2 regions of the Paenibacillus konkukensis genome follow, and region 1 is predicted to be linked to the other one. Evidence: riboswitches for the same ligand, from Rfam matches in the RefSeq annotation. Region 1 holds a riboswitch; the other holds the start of a gene.

Region 1 (8,079 bases):
GGCTGCCGAGCATCCCGAAAAAATCAGCCAGTTCACCCTCAACGGAACCCGCTGGGCCTACAGTGTCATCAATAATCAATCGGGGTATTTCATCGTATATATGGACGTCACCGACCGGCAAACGATTCTAACCAATCTCGTGTACACCTTCTCCGCCGTCGCGCTTTTCATGCTGGGGATCATTTATTTGACCAGCCGCTATTTCGCCGACCGGTCTATCGAGCCGGTCAAAGAAGCCTTTGAGAAGCAAAAGCGTTTTATCGCCGACGCTTCTCACGAGCTGAGGACGCCTCTGGCCGTCATTAATACTAATGCCGACGTTCTACTGGCCAATGGCGAGGACACCGTCAACGGGCAGGCCAAATGGCTGCATCATATTAAGGCGGAGACGGAGCGCATGAAGACTTTGACGAGGGATTTGCTCTATCTCACCGAAATGGATGACGCCAAGCCGCGGATGCTTTACGTCCCCTTCGATCTGAGCGAAGCCGTAGAGAGTGTCATTCTGACCATGGAGGCCGTCATATTCGAGAAGGATCTTGCGCTGGATTACGACATTGAGCCTGAGCTAACCGTCACCGGCAGCAGCGAACAGATGAAACAAGTGGCGATGATCCTGCTGGACAACGCCATTAAATATTCCAATCCTAAGGGCTCTATCGTTCTTGCGTTGAAAAAGCATCAAAACCATGTACGATTGACGGTAAGCAATACAGGACCGGGCATACCGGCGGAGCATCTGGATAAAATTTTCGACCGTTTCTACCGGGCCGATCCTTCGCGCTCGCGGCAAAACGGCGGCTATGGCTTAGGGCTTGCCATTGCGAAATCCATTGTCGTGCAGCATCAAGGCAAAATTTCCGCAAAAAGCGTTCCGAACGGGACGACGACGTTTGAAGTTCAGCTGAACGAGCGCTAGCTTCTTGCTTTTTCACACATCGGCGGCGGCAGCAAGCAGCGGCAACAACGAAAAACCGTTTCAAGCGATAAGCCTGAAACGTTTTTTTTTGGCCATGCCTTATTATATTAGCTGCTTTCGGCCGGAACCCAGTTTCTTACCCCGTTGTCTTCCAGTATTCCCAAAGTGACATCGGTAATATCCGGGTCCTGAAGCAGTTGGTCTCTCACTTTAAATTTGATATCGTCCGCATCGGCCAGCGTTAAGCCGCGCTGCAGCTCGATCAAGCCTTCCACGTGATAATAGCGTCCTTCCTGAAGCACCCTCAGCTGGTAGATGTCGGTCACGAAGCTTTCGGCTAATATGATACCCGCGACCCTCTCCTCTACTTCGAGAGGAGCAGCTACGCCGATCAGACCCGCCATATTGTCATAGCCTACGCGAAAGGCGATTAGCACCATCAAGCAGCCGATCGCAACCGTGACGACGCCGTCCAAGACGGCAAAGCTGCTAAGCGAGGTGACGATAACGGCGAGAAGAGCAAGCAAACCGCCTATGGTTGCCACCAGATCTTCATAGAAGACAAGACGTGTCGGAGGCGCCGCCCGCTTCACATTGCGGAACGCGGCGGATACGACTGCCAACCCTTTCGCATCGCTGCGGGATTCGCGGACGACTTCTTTCATCGCTTTGACAAGCACGAAGCCGTCTATAAGAATAGAAACCGCCAATACGATTATATTGAGCCAGAAGCCGGATGAATGGATAGGATGCTGGATCAGATGAATTCCTTCCTTGATCGTCTCGTACGCCATAATCGTGACGACGATTACAGCGACCATACAGAACAAATTGATGACGCGGCCGAAACCGGCCGGGAATCGCTTCGTCGGCTTTTTCTCTGCAAGCACGCTTCCGGCGAAGACGAACATTTGATTGACGGCGTCCGCTACCGAGTGCATCGTCGAAGCGAACATCGCGCCATTGCCTGTCATGACAGCCGCCGCCCCTTTAATAAGGGCGATAAAGGTGTTGCCTGCCGCCGCGGTCGCGGACGACATATTTCCTTTTCGGATCAAACTTCTAAACGTATTTCGTTCGGGCTCGGGGTCCATGTAAGAAAAATCACTCCTATTAATGTATGGTTTTAAATAAAAAAAGGATTCTTCAAACTATACGGCCGCCCAAACGATCGGTTTCAAAAAATTCAGGCTAAAAACGGAGCCTGGCGACCGCCTAAACGGTCAGAACAGCCACCGCAAAACGAACATCGCCGCGATGCCCGTCACAACGGTCCCTAGCAAGCTGCGGGTGAACACGGCGACGAGGAAAGTCGGCAGCGCCGCCAGCAATTCGATATTGCGGGTCCATGGAATTAAATCCCCTTCCTTCATCAGCAATTCCTGGCCGACAAGCGCGGCCATAACGGAAATAGGAACGTATTTGAGCCAGCGCATCCCCCATTCGGGCAACTGCAGACGGCTGAGCACCATCAGCGGGATGACCCGCGGGAGGAACGTCACAACGGCCGACCCTATAATAACGATCAAAATATACCATTTTATTTCCATTTATCCAACACCATACCTATCGTCGATGCAATCACGGCAGCAATAATAATGCCGAGACTGTCCGAAATATAGCAGCTCACGGCTATGGCGACGAGGACGGCCGCGGCCGCAACGAACGTATCGAGCGCGAACCGTTTGCGGGCGGCGACGGACAGCACCAGCAGTCCGATGAACATGGCCGGAAGAGCGAAGTCGAGCCCGAATTGCTCGGGGTTCGTGATCCACTGCCCGAAGAAGGCGCCGGCGATATTGGCGGCGATCCAGTTCAAGTACGCCGTCACGTTCAAGCCGTGCATCCATTTCTCGCTGAGCCGATGCTTGGCCGCCGCCCGGCTGATCGCCACGCCGAAGGTCTCGTCGGTCAAAAGAGTGCCCAGCAGCATGTTTTTCGCCGGGGACAGATGCCGGAAGTACGGCGATAAAGCCGCACTGAGCAGCAGATGGCGAAGGTTCACCAGAAATATCGTAACGATGATAGCCGTGCTGGATGTGCCTGCGGCAATCATGCCGGATGCGATGAATTGGGCGGCCCCGGCATAGACCAATATGCTCATCAGCGCAATCTCGGCAATGCTGAGCCCGGCGGTCTTCTCCACCACTCCGGCGGCCAGCCCGATGCTCAAATAGCCGAGCAGCGTCGGAATGCAGTCCTTCACGCCCTGAAGGAAGCTTTCTTCTTCCGCCCGGCCCGAAGCCGCCAGTGGCTCTATTCTTAGATGTTCGGGCTTCGTCATTGGATTCATACCGATCTCTCCTATGTAAATCTTCTTCCTGTGACGACATGATACGAGTCCGGCCTGCTTCTCCACAGCGCCTCGACTTTATCCGGGCCCAGCTGTTTCGCGATCTCAGCGAACATCATGTCTTGTCGAATATATTCGACCGCTGCCCATACGAGGGCGGGGTCGCGCGTTTTCATCGCCATGCCGACGAAGGCGCGGTCCTGCAGATGAAACGGTCATGCATTGTCGTTCCGATTACTCGCTTCTCGCTTCCTTGCCGGACAAGCGGCTTATTCGGGCCACAGCTCCTCGCGGTAAGCCATGTCCCAGAACAAATACTCGAATTGCGTCGTATGCAGGAAAATCTCTTCAAGCCGGTCGAGCTCCCGCTGCGGTTTCCCTTCGGCCAGCTGATCCAAGAGCCCGATGCACCACTTGGCGAGCGAACCGAACTCCTCCGAGCTGTACATCCGAATCCACTCTCCGTAATATTCATGATCCGCGGCCCCGGGAATCCGCGCTAATTCCTTGCCGATTTCCCAGTAGCTCCACATGCACGGCAGCAGAGCGGCAACCAGTTCGGCCAGCGAGCCGTTCTGGGCGGCATGCAGCATATAGTGCGTGTAAGCGAGCGTAACCGGCGACGGCTCGGCTTGCTCCAGCTCATTTTCGGATATGCCGAACCGGGCGGCATAGGCGCGATGCAGCGACATCTCTTCGTTCATCGTCGAGTGCAGCAGTCCCGCGAACTCGCCCATCGTTTTCAAATCCCCCGCCTTGACGGCGCCCAGAGCGAACAGCTTGGCATAATCGATCAAATACAAATAGTCCTGAATCATGTAAAACCGGAATTTCGCAAGCTCCAGCTCTCCGCTGCCCATCTCCCGGACAAACGGATGAGAGTGATTTTTGCGCCAGACAGGCTGCAGCTTCTCCATTAAATATTCGGAAAATGTCATCGTTCGTTCCTCCTTATTTGAGCGTATGGCTCCATTCGTATATAAACTTCAGCATCACCTGAGTAAACCGTACCAATTGCTCCACGGAAACCCGCTCATTGACGGAGTGGGCGTTGCGCAAATTGCCGGGACCGTAGATCGCGGCCGGAATGCCGGCGTCGGAGAACCAGCCGCCGTCGGTAACCGTCGGGGATACGTCCACGATAGCCGGTTCCAGAAGTACGCTCTCATGGGCGCCGCCGAGCAGGCGGACGGCCTCATGCTGCGGGTCGACCTGCAGCGAAGGGAATATCTCGCCGCGGTCCTCGATCATGGAAGCGCCGCCCCAGCGAAATTGCGGAGGGTTGTCCTTAAGCCACGGATCGGCCTGGGAAACCCGGCCCAGCCAGTCCTCAATCTCGCGCGCCACCCCTTCGTATGTTTCATTGGGGTAAAAATGCACCGTAATCCAAAGCCGGCATTCGTCGGCGATGAACGCGGCGTGTCTGCCTCCCTCGATCACCGCCGGATTGATCGTATTCGTCCCCGGCGCAAATCCGGGATAGCTTTTGGTCACCGCCCAATGCCGCTCCAGCTCCTGCAAGCCCTGAATAATCTTCATCATCTTCTCAATGGCGCTCGCCCCGTGAAGGCCGCCTCCGGCATGGATCATATTTCTGCGGGTCGCATCGTGATAGGTTTCCTTGCTTTTCACCGTTACCCAGCCCGTGATGACGCCGCCCTGACCTTGAATATGCAGGTCGCTCGTATCGACCACAACGGCGAAATCCGCGCTGTACCCGCGCTTGCAGCACTGGAGCGTTCCCGCCTCCCCTACTTCCTCCCCGATGACGGATTGGAACAGCACGTCTCCCGGGAGCCGGATTCCTGCCTCGTGCAGCAGTTGGACGGCGAACAGCGCGCCGGCCAAACCGCCCTTCATATCCGCCGCACCGCGCCCGACCAGCGATCCGTCCTTCACGAACGGATCGAACGGATCGGTATCCCAAGCCTCGCCTTGGCTAACCTCCGCAACGTCGACATGACCGTTAATAATCAAGCTTTTGTACCGTGCCGGATCTTGCCCCCGCAGAACGCCTACCACATTGGGATCGCCCGGATAGACGTCCCAGCGGTCAATGGCGAAGCCCTTTTCTTCGAGAAACGATGCGATAAAGCTCTGAGCCTCCGCCGTATTTCTTGCCGGCGGCGCCGGGGTTTGGAAGCGGATCAATCGCGAAGCCAGCCCGACCAGCTCCTCCGCCCTTGCTTCCACCTGCTTTAATAACGATTCCAACGGTTCGCTCATCCGTATTTGTCTCCTTTCGTTTTTGAACACCAGAGCAACGTCCCCCCGCCGCTCTCGGGAAGGAAGCCGCGAACCCTATCCGGATAAAACAAAAAACCGCTTCCTGTCGAAGCGGTCTGCCTGCGCATGTATGAAGTCCCGGGCATCGTCCACTTCCCTTCGCTAGCATTACCTAGATCAGGTGTAAGGGTTGAGGCTCCCGCCTCTCTCAGCTTAACGCACCCCTAGTGTTTAAGTTTGCTATATTTCTTTCCATTAAATAGTACCACACCTGTCCTGCGGACTCAACCGATAACGCGGCCCGGCCCTTCTCTACCGGCTTCCGCATACGACCAGCGTTTGCCTAATTCGCTGCTTATTCACCGGGCTTCATAGGTATGCTATACTATGATAGGCGTTTGACAGCTTTACACTAAATTCATATTAAGATGTGGTGATCTCATGGGGGAATTGCAGCTGGCAATTCAAAATCACGGATGGAGAGCGCTGCGGCGGCTGCCGCTGCTCTTGTGGTCCATCTGGATTGTATTTTTGGTAGAGCTGCTGAGCCGTGGGCAATGGGGAGATACGTTCAAATGGACGTTTCATGCGATGCCCGAGCTCTTATTGAACACATTGCTTGTTCTCGGCTTTATGTTTCTGCTTGCGGCCGTGACCGGACGGATACGGCTATCGTTCTGGCTCGTCTCGGCGGTCTGTCTGATCTTCGGTCTCATTAGCGGGGTCAAACTGGATATTCTGGGCGTTCCGTTCCTGCCTTGGGACCTGCTGCTCACCAGCGAAACGAAGGATATGGCGCAATATGTGACGGGTCTGCTGAACTTCACCGTCATTTCCGGAATTATCGCTTTCATTGTCATCAGCCTGCTGCTTCTCTACAAGCTGCCGCGCATCGCGGTCCGGCTGAATTGGAAGCACCGGCTCGGCGTCGGAATCATCGCGCTGTTTCTGCTTTCCAACATTTATTCCGACAGCACGGCATCGATGAAAAACTGGGTTCATATCCAAAACATCGCTTGGGACCAGACCGAAAACGTCAAGACGAACGGCTTTCTGCTGACGACGATGATGAATTTGAAGTTTTTATTCATGAGTCAGCCTGACGGGTATAATAAGGAGGCGATCCGCTCCGCCGCCGCTTCTACGGTACCCGAGGTGCCGGCGCCTGGCGCCGTCAAGCCGAACGTCATCATCGTGCTGAGCGAATCGTTCTGGGACGCAACGCAAATTAAGGGCATTACGTTTAGCCGCGACCCGCTCCCGTTCTATCACGAGCTGGTAAAGAAATATACGAGCGGCACCTTCCTGTCTCCGCAATTCGGAGGCGGAACCGCCAATGTCGAGTTCGAAGTGCTGACGGGCAATTCCATGCGCTTTCTGCCGCAGGGCTCCATCCCGTACAATCAATACGTCAATAAGCCGATCGATTCGATAGCCAGCATTTTAACAAGGCAGGGGTATCATTCGACGGCGATCAACCCGTTTCACAGCTGGTTTTATAATAGTAAGAAAGTTTACGAGAACTTCGGTTTCTCGAAATTCATCTCCCAGGAATTTTTCAAGCCTGAATACGACGGACCGTACTTGGCCGACCGGGAGGTGGCGAAGCAAATTATCGACGCCAGCGAATCGACGAACGGCCCCGATTTTGTTTTTGCCAATACGATGCAAAATCATTATCACTACTATCCGGGCAAGTTCAAAGAGAATACGATCCAGGTATCCGGCGTCAGCGGCGAATCGCAAGGGCTGCTCGAAACGTACGCTCAAGGCTTGGTCGGGGCCGACGATATGCTGAAGCTTCTGGTGACGCACTACGAAACGACTAAAGAGCCGACGATTTTGCTGTTTTTCGGCGATCATCTGCCGAGTCTCGGCGACAACTACAAGGCTTATAAGGACAGCGGTTATTTACAGGAAAACGATCCGCAATTTTTGGACAAAATGTATCGCGTGCCCGTCCTGATTTGGAATAATTACTTGCCCGAGCATAAGGACAATATTCATATGAGCCCTTCGTTCATGACTCCTTATTTGCTTCAATTGGCGCAAAGACCCGGCACTTATTATACGGATTATTTGGCTCAGCTTTATAAAAGTATGCCCGTGCTGCCGCCGGAAAATTTATACGATCAGATGCATATCGACAAGGAAGCGCTGAAAACATACGAGAAACTGCAGTATGACATTATTTTCGGGGAACAATACGGCTACGGGGAAATGAAGAACGAGATCAAAGACGAGCATTATGTGCTCGGCCTGGGCCCGATGTCCATTGACGGAGTTCAGAAGGAGTCGGCGGAGGAAGGAACGGCGCTCAAAATTTCGGGCCATTATCTCCCTTACAACAGCATCGTGCAAATTAACGGGCAGCCTGCGGAAACGGAGTGGGTGAACACCGGAGAGGTTATCGCCCTGCTGAAGCCCGATAAGCAGAAGCAGCTTCCCGCCAAAGTCCAAGTGATCGTGAAGGACTCCAGAGATAAGGTCATTGCCAAGTCCAACGAATTTCAATTCTCGCAGTCGGCTGCATTGAACAAGTAACGGCGGCCGCGCCAGTATAACGCAATAAGCCGCAGTCTTAGGGAATCCCCAAGGCGCGGCTTATTTGTTTGCTTCGTATTTTACATGCTGTTAAAAT
Region 2 (8,079 bases), 1.3 Mb from region 1:
CGATCACTCCAGAACCGTTACCGTCACTAAGGACGGCCAGTCTGCAAGGCTGCCTGTCGGCTCCAAAGAAGCTTATATAGCGGATCGGCCGCAGGAGCTGGAGTCGGAGGTGCGTTTGGTCGGGAATACGGCGATGGTTCCCGCCCGCTTTTTCAACGAAGTGTTCGGGATGTACGTATCTTGGGATGCCGGTACGCAAACGGTCAGCATCGATGCGGACGAGCCGTTCTACGGAAGGACGAAGCGCCAGATCGTCTCCAGAATGATGGCGGCCGTTCCGCAGTTCTCCGGCGATCCCTTCGAGGACAAGCCGCAAATCGTCTCCCCCCATCAGGCAGGCAAGCTCAATACCGATTTTATCGAAGACGGCGTCCGAACCGTCAATACAATGCGTTATTTGGCGGGTGTTCCCGACGATCTCGCGCAGGATTCGTTCCTTAACGAGCAAGCTCAGTACGGCGCCGTGCTGCTGGCCGTATACGGCCAGCTGTCGCATACGCCCGCGAAGCCGAAAGGCATGAGCGAAAGCTTTTACAGCAAGGGATATGCCTCCACGAGCAGCAGCAATATATACAGCCTGTACGGCGCTGCCGGAGCCGTTAAGCAGAACGCGATTTTACCGAGAACCGTCGTTTCCTATATGAGCGACAATGACGAATCGAATGTTGCCTCCGTCGGCCACAGAAGATGGATTTTGAACCCGGATCTGAAGAAAATCGGCTTCGGCTTGGCCGAAGGACGAGCGTCTAACGGGTACCGGTCGTTTTATTCGTCGATGCAGGTGTTGGATCAGAGCCGTGCGGATAAGTTCGACTATGACATCATAAGCTGGCCCGGCAAAGGATATTTTCCGCTAAAATATTTCCAAGGAAATGATCCCTGGTCGGTGACGCTAAATCCGGATAAATATGCGACGCCCGATCCGAACGAGGTGTCCGTATCGTTAACCCGGCTGAACGATCAAGAGATCTGGACGATGGATAAGGACGACGATGCCGCCGGCGAAGGGAAAGCCTATTTCAATGTCAATACGCATAAATATGGCGTGCCCAATTGCATCGTATTCAGGCCGGGCGGGAATATGAGATATGAGGACGGAGACCGTTTCGAGGTGCAAATCTCCGGGCTCAAGGATGCCGAAGGCCATGAGGCGCGGGTGGTTTATCAGGTCGTATTTTTTGCTTATTGAAGCGCTGGCAGAGCGCTGGACGCGGCAAGCGGAGGCGGCCGGATCTCACTCGCGGGCAAGGCTCCAGTCTATATTCGCCGGCGATAGCAAAGAGGCAGTTTCAGGGTTTTGGCGCCCTAAACTGCCTCTTTTGCTTATGTTATCTATGAACGGCCGGCTTCAACAAACAGTTACTTATCGGCAGCGCCTTCCGCTTCCTGCGCCCATGCCTTCAGCTTGCGGTCGGAAGGCAGGAAAAAGGTGAGCAGCCCGAGCAAAGGCAGGAAGCTGAGCATCTGCATGACGACCGTCAGATGAAACTTGTCGATCAGACTTCCGAGAGCGACGGCGCCCAGAGCGCCCATGCCGAAAGCCATTCCGGTAATGAGACCGGATACGGTGCCTACTTTGCCGGGAATCAGCTCCTGCGCATAGACGACGGTTACGGAAAAACTGGATAAAATGATCAGTCCGTTAATCAGCAAAATGACGTAGGCCCAAAACGCGTTCGCGTAAGGAAGCGCCATCGCCAGCGGCGCCGAGCCGAGCATGGAGAAGAAGATCAGGTTGCGCCGTCCGAACCGGTCGGCCAGCGGCCCGCCGAGGAACGTGCCTACGGCGCCGGCAGCGGCGAACAGAAAAATATAAATCTGCGCGTGCTCCAGCGACAAATGGAACTTTTCCATCAAATAAAACGGATAATAGATCGAGACGCCCGAGTGATACCACGATCTGGCAAAGACCAAGAAGATGAGCATGACGACGGCGAAAGTCACCTGCTTCTTACGAGTCGGACTGACGGCGCGCGCCGCCGCCGATTTGGCTTTGCGCGGGTGGGCGGCCAAATAGCCGCCGTACCAGCGGGCGATATACATCTGGACGACGATGGCCAGTCCCGCTACGAGCATGAACCATACGGCGCCCCGCTGGCCGAGCGGCACAAAGATCAGCGCCGTCATAATGGATGCGAGCGATTGACCGGCATTGCCGCCGACTTGGAAGATCGACTGCGCCAGCCCGCGGCGCGAGCCTGCAGCCATATGGGCTACCCGCGAGCCCTCCGGATGGAAGATTGCCGAGCCGAGTCCGACGAGGACGACGGACAGTAAAATAAGCCAATAATTCGGCGCAAAGGCCAGCCCGAAGACCCCCAAGCAGGTAAGCCCCATTCCGAGAGGGAGCATGTAGGGGGAAGGCTTGCGGTCCGAATACAGTCCTACGACAGGCTGCATGATCGAAGCGGTCATATTAAGCGAAAATACGATGATTCCCGACTGCATATAATTCAGCCGCATCGTATCCTTGAGAATCGGCAAAATCGCCGGGATGATCGATTGAATCGAGTCGTTGAATAAATGAACGATGCTGATCGCCAGCAAAATACGCATTACGGTAGGCTTGATGCCCGGCTGCGTCGCCGCCTGCGTCGTTGCTCCGGAAGCGGCCGTTCCGGTCTGTGCTGCTTGCATGGTTGTACTAAACTCCTCTGCTTTAACATAGGATGTGGGGCGGTTTTTTAGGAAGGCTTGACCGTTCCGAGAGCTTCGCCCATTTTAACTTTGCTGCCGACCTTCAGGTCGTTTCGGCTCTTGAAGGTGTTCGTCTCCATCAGGAGCACGACGGTGGAACCGAACTCGAAGTAGGCCAGCTCGTCCCCGCGGCTGAGCCGGTCCGGCAGCGGCGAGACGTATTTAATGCTGCTGACGTTCATTGCGCCCACCTTGACAACGGCGATTTCGCCGCCTTCATGATCCATATAAGTGATCAGGCGCTCGTTGCGGCTCAGCACTCTGCGCATCTGGCGAAGCCCGAATTCATTGACGGGGTAGACTTTGCCGGGCACATGTTCCTTCTCGATAATGACGCCGTCCACCGGAGTATGAATGCGGTGATAATCGGTCGGGCTCAAATAAAGGACGAAGTAGAAGCCGTTCTTGTAATTGACCGTGCGCGGAGAATGATTCAGCAGCTCTTCTACGGTGTAATCCTGCCCCTTGACATTGACAATCAACCCTTCGGAGATCGGCCCCATACCCGTAATGGCGGCATCGACGGGGCTGACCAGCGTATGCTCCGCGGTGTTCACCGGACGAAGCCCTTGGCGCAAGCGTCTTGTGAAAAAGTCGTTCAGCGAAGCGTACTCGGTCCACTGTTTCTCGGCATCCTGCATCGGAATTCCATATATTTTGGCAAAACGCGGAATGAGGCCGCGGCTCGCTCTCGATTTGGCAAAAGCTCCCGTTAACCTGGAGATCGACTTGCGCGAGGACAGCTCGGTCAACAAGCGGAAAAAGGGTTTCATCATAAGTGTACATTCACCTGTTCTTTCTAAAGTCTCTTGTCTACCGAATATCTTGACACAGAACCTGCTGCAACGCAAGAAAAAAGAATCGTATGCATATGACATTTTCATAGGAAACGACGAGGTTGGAGCTCTTCGGTTGCGTGCCGCTCCGAACGATGCGGACGAAAGCGAAGCGCCCATGATGCTATATATTAGCCGTTGACATTTATTTCATTCGTGTTAATATGATTATTGTCACTAGGGGAGCCGCAAGGCTGAGACTGGATCAATAGATCCTAGACCCTCTGAACCTGATCTGGATCGTGCCAGCGTAGGGAAGTGGAGAGCGTTTGAAGCGTGTGTATTTATTGAACATGCAGACCACTTCCTGTTTCGGGAAGTGGTCTTATTGCGTTGTCCCATTCAATCAGAAGAAGGTCGGAGCTATGGCCCCAAACAAGATAGAGGAGGAGTGGGTTTACATGTCCAAAGGGTTAAAATTGACGGACATCCTGGTTACGATCGTCATCGCGATCGTATTCGGCATTATTTACCGGTTGTGGGGGGATGTCTCCAATGTAGTGAAGCTGGCCGGGCTGCAGCTCGATCAGCTGGTATACGGCGTTTGGTTTATGGCCGCTACCGTTGCGGCGCTGATCATACGCAAGCCGGGCGTCGCCTTGCTGGCCGAAGTGGCGGCGGCGTCGGGAGAATTGATCTCAGGCTCGCAATACGGCGTGGAATCGCTGACTTACGGGATTGCGCAAGGGCTGCTGGCGGAGATGGTTTTCGCTCTGTTCCGCTACCGCAGCTTCTCGGCGGCGACGGCATGCCTTGCGGGAGTCGGTTCGGCGGCGGCTTCGCTCGTATTCGACGCCTTCAAAGGCTATTTGACCGATCTGCAATCATGGAATTTGCTGCTGTATTTCGCCTTCCGCTTTATCGGATCGGTGTTCTTTACCGGGCTGTGCGCTTACTGGCTCGTCAAGGCGCTGGAGGCGACCGGCGTGACGCAGCTGGTCCGTCCGGCCAGCCGTGCCGATTACCAGGCGCTGGAGCGTAGAAAATGATGCCGGTCAGCACATCCGTCACCGGTTTGCGGCTGAAGTTCGCCGGCAGTCCGTCGCTGCTGTTCGACGATATTTCGTTCTCGGTCAACACGGGGCAAAAGGTGCTGCTGCTCGGTCCGAGCGGCTGCGGCAAGTCGACCCTGCTTCAGGTGCTGACCGGGCTCATCCCGGATGTTATTGAGATTCCCGTCAAATTCGACGAGATTGTCATTCCCCCGTCCTGGGGGTATGTGTTCCAAGATCCCGACACCCAGTTTTGCATGCCGTTTGTGGATGAGGAGATGGCGTTCGTGCTGGAGAATCTGGGAGTTCCCCGGGAAGAGATGACCGCCCGGATCGAGCAGGGGCTCCGGCAGGTCGGATTGAATTTGCCTAAGCTTCATCTGGATATTCAGTCGATGTCTCAAGGGATGAAGCAGCGGCTTGCGATTGCGTCCGTATTGGCTCTGGAGCCGGAAGTGCTGTTCTTCGACGAGCCGACCGCCCTGCTCGATCCGGAAGGGACGAAGCAGGTATGGGATACGATCAAGCAGATCGGCAAAGACAAGACCGTACTTATTGTAGAACATAAAATCGACGAGGTGATCGATTTTGTCGATCGTGTCGTGCTTTTCACTCACGACGGCGCTATCTTGGCGGACGGCTCGCCGGAGACCGTCTTCGACCGGCACAAGGAACGGCTGCAGCAATTCGGCATTTGGTATCCGGGCGTATGGAGCGATTATGCCGCCGGCGCGGCGTACCGGGCGCTTCGGGATGCGGATGGGGCCGGGCCGGCGGCCGGCAGGGAGTACGGAAATCCGCTCCTTCAGTTGAAGCAGTTCACCGCCTTCCGCGGGCGGGAGCCCAAGATGCACGTGGACGAAGCGCAGGCCGGCCCCGGCGAATGGATCGCCGTAGTCGGAGAGAACGGCGCAGGCAAAAGCACGCTGCTGCAGGCGATGATGCAGCTGATCCCGGCTTCGGGCGCGGCGTACCGGCTCGCGGGACGGGAAGTGCGCGGATTCAAGGATGTGGCGGATTGCGCCGCCTACGTGTTCCAGAATCCGGAGATGCAGTTCGTCACGCATTCGGTGCTCGACGAGGCGGCGTTCGGCTTCCGACGCGACGGTGTCCTGGGCGCGGAGAAGCAGGCGCTTGCGCTGCTGGAGGAATTCGGCCTCGAGGAACAGCGGAGCCAGCATCCGTATCAGCTGTCCCTCGGGCAGAAGCGGCGGCTTAGCGTCGCTACCGCCATGGTCAAGGAGCAGCGGCTCGTGCTGCTGGATGAGCCGACCTTCGGACAGGATGCGGCGAATACGTTCGCCATCCTGGAGAAGCTGGAAGCCTGGCGGCGGCAGGGGACGACAATCATCATGGTGACGCATGATTTGGACATCGTCCGCTATTTCGCCACCCGCGTCTGGGAGATCGAACGCGGGAGGTTGGCCAAGGACCTGCAGCCGCGGCAATATTTGCGGGCGGCGGAGGAAGCTTCTTCTTCGGATGTCGCCGAAACGCCGCCGTCCGGCGCGCTGCCGGTTGAAGCGTAAAATTTTGAAGCGTGGCAAAAAGGAAGTGAACTGCCGTGGACAACTTTTTGTCCTATGAGGAAACATGGCTGCACCGGGTAAATCCGAGCGCGAAGCTGCTGCTGTCGCTCTTGCTGTTCTTCGTGGTGCTGTTTACAGATAACATCAACGTATTGATCAACGTCACGGCGGCGCAGCTGCTCCTGCTGCTGCTCTTCTCCGGACATCCGCTGCGCAGGCTGCTCTTGATGTTCCTGCCGTTCGCGCTCTTGTTCGTCTCATCGTCGATGTCGATGATGCTGTTCGGCAAAGGCGACACGACCTGGCTGCGCTGGGGGCTGGTCCGCATAACGGAGGAGAGCTTCTATCGGGGGCTGCATATCGGCTTCAAAACCGTCAACATGGCTTTGACCGGATTGATCTTCGCGCTGACGACCAGACCCGTCGCGCTGTTCTACTCGCTGATGCAGCAGTGCAAGCTGCCGCCGAAGTTCGCCTACAGCTTTATGGCCGCGCTCAGGCTGATGCCGATCATGGTCGGCGAGTTTCATACGCTCGGCATGGCGCTGAAGGTGCGCGGCGTCAAGCGGCGGGCCGGTCTCGGCGGCGTGTACGAGACGCTGCGCCTGTACGCGATCCCGCTGCTCGCGCAGAGCATCCGCCGGGCGCAGCGTATCGCCGTGGCGATGGAGGCCAAGCGCTTCTCTTCGGCTCGCGCGCGCACGTATTACTATCGCATCGGCTTCTCGCTGCGCGATGCGTACCTGCTCTTATACTTGACGGCGGCGGTGCTTGCCGCGCTGTATATCGGCCAGCATTTCCCGTATTTCCATGTCGGGGATGTGCGGTATCAAGTGAACTGACGCCCTGCCGTTCACCGAAAGCTTCGGGTGGAACTATCGAGGGCGCAAACGATACTTTCCGGGACTTGCAGGTCCCGGTCAGGAGGAGAGAAACCGATGAAATTTTCCGAAGAGCTGAGACTTGCCGTAGAGGACAGCTGGAACGCCAGCTTCCGCCATCCGTTCGTTCAAGGCATTGCCGACGGTACGCTGCCGCTGGCGAGCTTCCGTCATTATTTATTGAACGACGCCTACTATTTGTCCCAATTCGCCAGAGTGCAGTCGCTGGGAGCGGTCAAAGCCGACGATTTGGCAGTTGCGAACCGGATGACCGTACATGCGCAGGGCACCTATAACGCCGAGCTGTCGCTGCACGAAACGTTCGCCAAGCAAATGGGCATTACCGCCGAGGAACGGGCCGCGTTCCAGCCTTCCCCGACAGCCTACGCTTATACGTCGCATATGCTTCGCGCGGCGTACAACGGGCATCTCGGCGATATTATCGCCGCCATCCTGCCGTGCTACTGGCTGTATTATGAGATCGGGGAGAAGCTTCAAGGCTCGGCGCCGGAAGAGCCGATTTATCAGGAATGGATCAAAGCTTACGGAGGGGAATGGTTCCGCGAGCTGGTACAGGAGCAGATTGACCGCCTGGACGAGATTGCCAAGCATGTGTCCGAAGCGGACCGCCGCCGGATGAAGCAGCATTTCGTCGTCAGCAGCCATTATGAATACATGTTCTGGGAAATGGCGTACACTCACGAAGTATGGCCGACCTATCGTTAACGAGAACGAGCCGCCGGCAAGGTCTGTAAACCTTGTACCGGCGGCTTTTGACGTTGCCAAACGGATTCCATCGCTAACGGACGTCATGGCGGTTATTTTGATGCAATCGGCTTTTTTCAACATGCAACGGTCGCGACAGCGCTTATTGGCGCAGATTCGCTCCATGAAGAGGCGATCGTTGTTAGCGAACGGCATCCATGTCCGTTAAAAATCAAACAGGCCGATTTTTTCCTAAATAGCGGCTGCTGTGTCCGTTGGAGTCGTTCAGGCAATGATGAGCGGCGGTGTTGTGCGGGCAGCCTGCGGATGGACGGCCGCGGCGATCGGGAGAGGGAGACTCTTCCGCCCGCGTCTCGATGCGCGGACTACACGGTTTTGTAATACAATACCGTACCGTCCAGCCGGCCGTCGGCCGATC

The links. A riboswitch is a leader RNA that binds a small molecule or an ion and turns the genes downstream of it on or off. The one in region 1 is predicted to bind thiamine pyrophosphate.
Region 2: linked by a shared signal. The riboswitch ahead of SK3146_RS29330 (ECF transporter S component) and the one ahead of SK3146_RS00375 (acetylornithine deacetylase) in region 1 are both predicted to bind thiamine pyrophosphate.

Annotation. Positions count from the first base shown of each region.
Region 1 is NZ_CP027059.1:86,915-94,993, reverse strand. Features, by position in the region: gene SK3146_RS00400 (sensor histidine kinase) at 1-919, shown strand, start outside; gene SK3146_RS00395 (cation diffusion facilitator family transporter) at 1,027-2,013, opposite strand; gene SK3146_RS00390 (AzlD domain-containing protein) at 2,143-2,469, opposite strand; gene SK3146_RS00385 (AzlC family ABC transporter permease) at 2,460-3,203, opposite strand; gene tenA (thiaminase II) at 3,482-4,150, opposite strand; gene SK3146_RS00375 (acetylornithine deacetylase) at 4,164-5,438, opposite strand; TPP riboswitch at 5,576-5,674, opposite strand; gene SK3146_RS00370 (LTA synthase family protein) at 5,880-7,982, shown strand; gene SK3146_RS00365 (N-acetylmuramoyl-L-alanine amidase family protein) at 8,063-8,079, opposite strand, start outside.
Region 2 is NZ_CP027059.1:6,749,736-6,757,814, forward strand. Features, by position in the region: gene SK3146_RS29315 (stalk domain-containing protein) at 1-1,189, shown strand, start outside; gene SK3146_RS29320 (MFS transporter) at 1,360-2,637, opposite strand; gene asd (archaetidylserine decarboxylase) at 2,685-3,473, opposite strand; TPP riboswitch at 3,703-3,807, shown strand; gene SK3146_RS29330 (ECF transporter S component) at 3,935-4,522, shown strand; gene SK3146_RS29335 (ABC transporter ATP-binding protein) at 4,522-6,054, shown strand; gene SK3146_RS29340 (energy-coupling factor transporter transmembrane component T family protein) at 6,090-6,896, shown strand; gene tenA (thiaminase II) at 6,993-7,661, shown strand; gene SK3146_RS29350 (GNAT family N-acetyltransferase) at 8,027-8,079, opposite strand, start outside.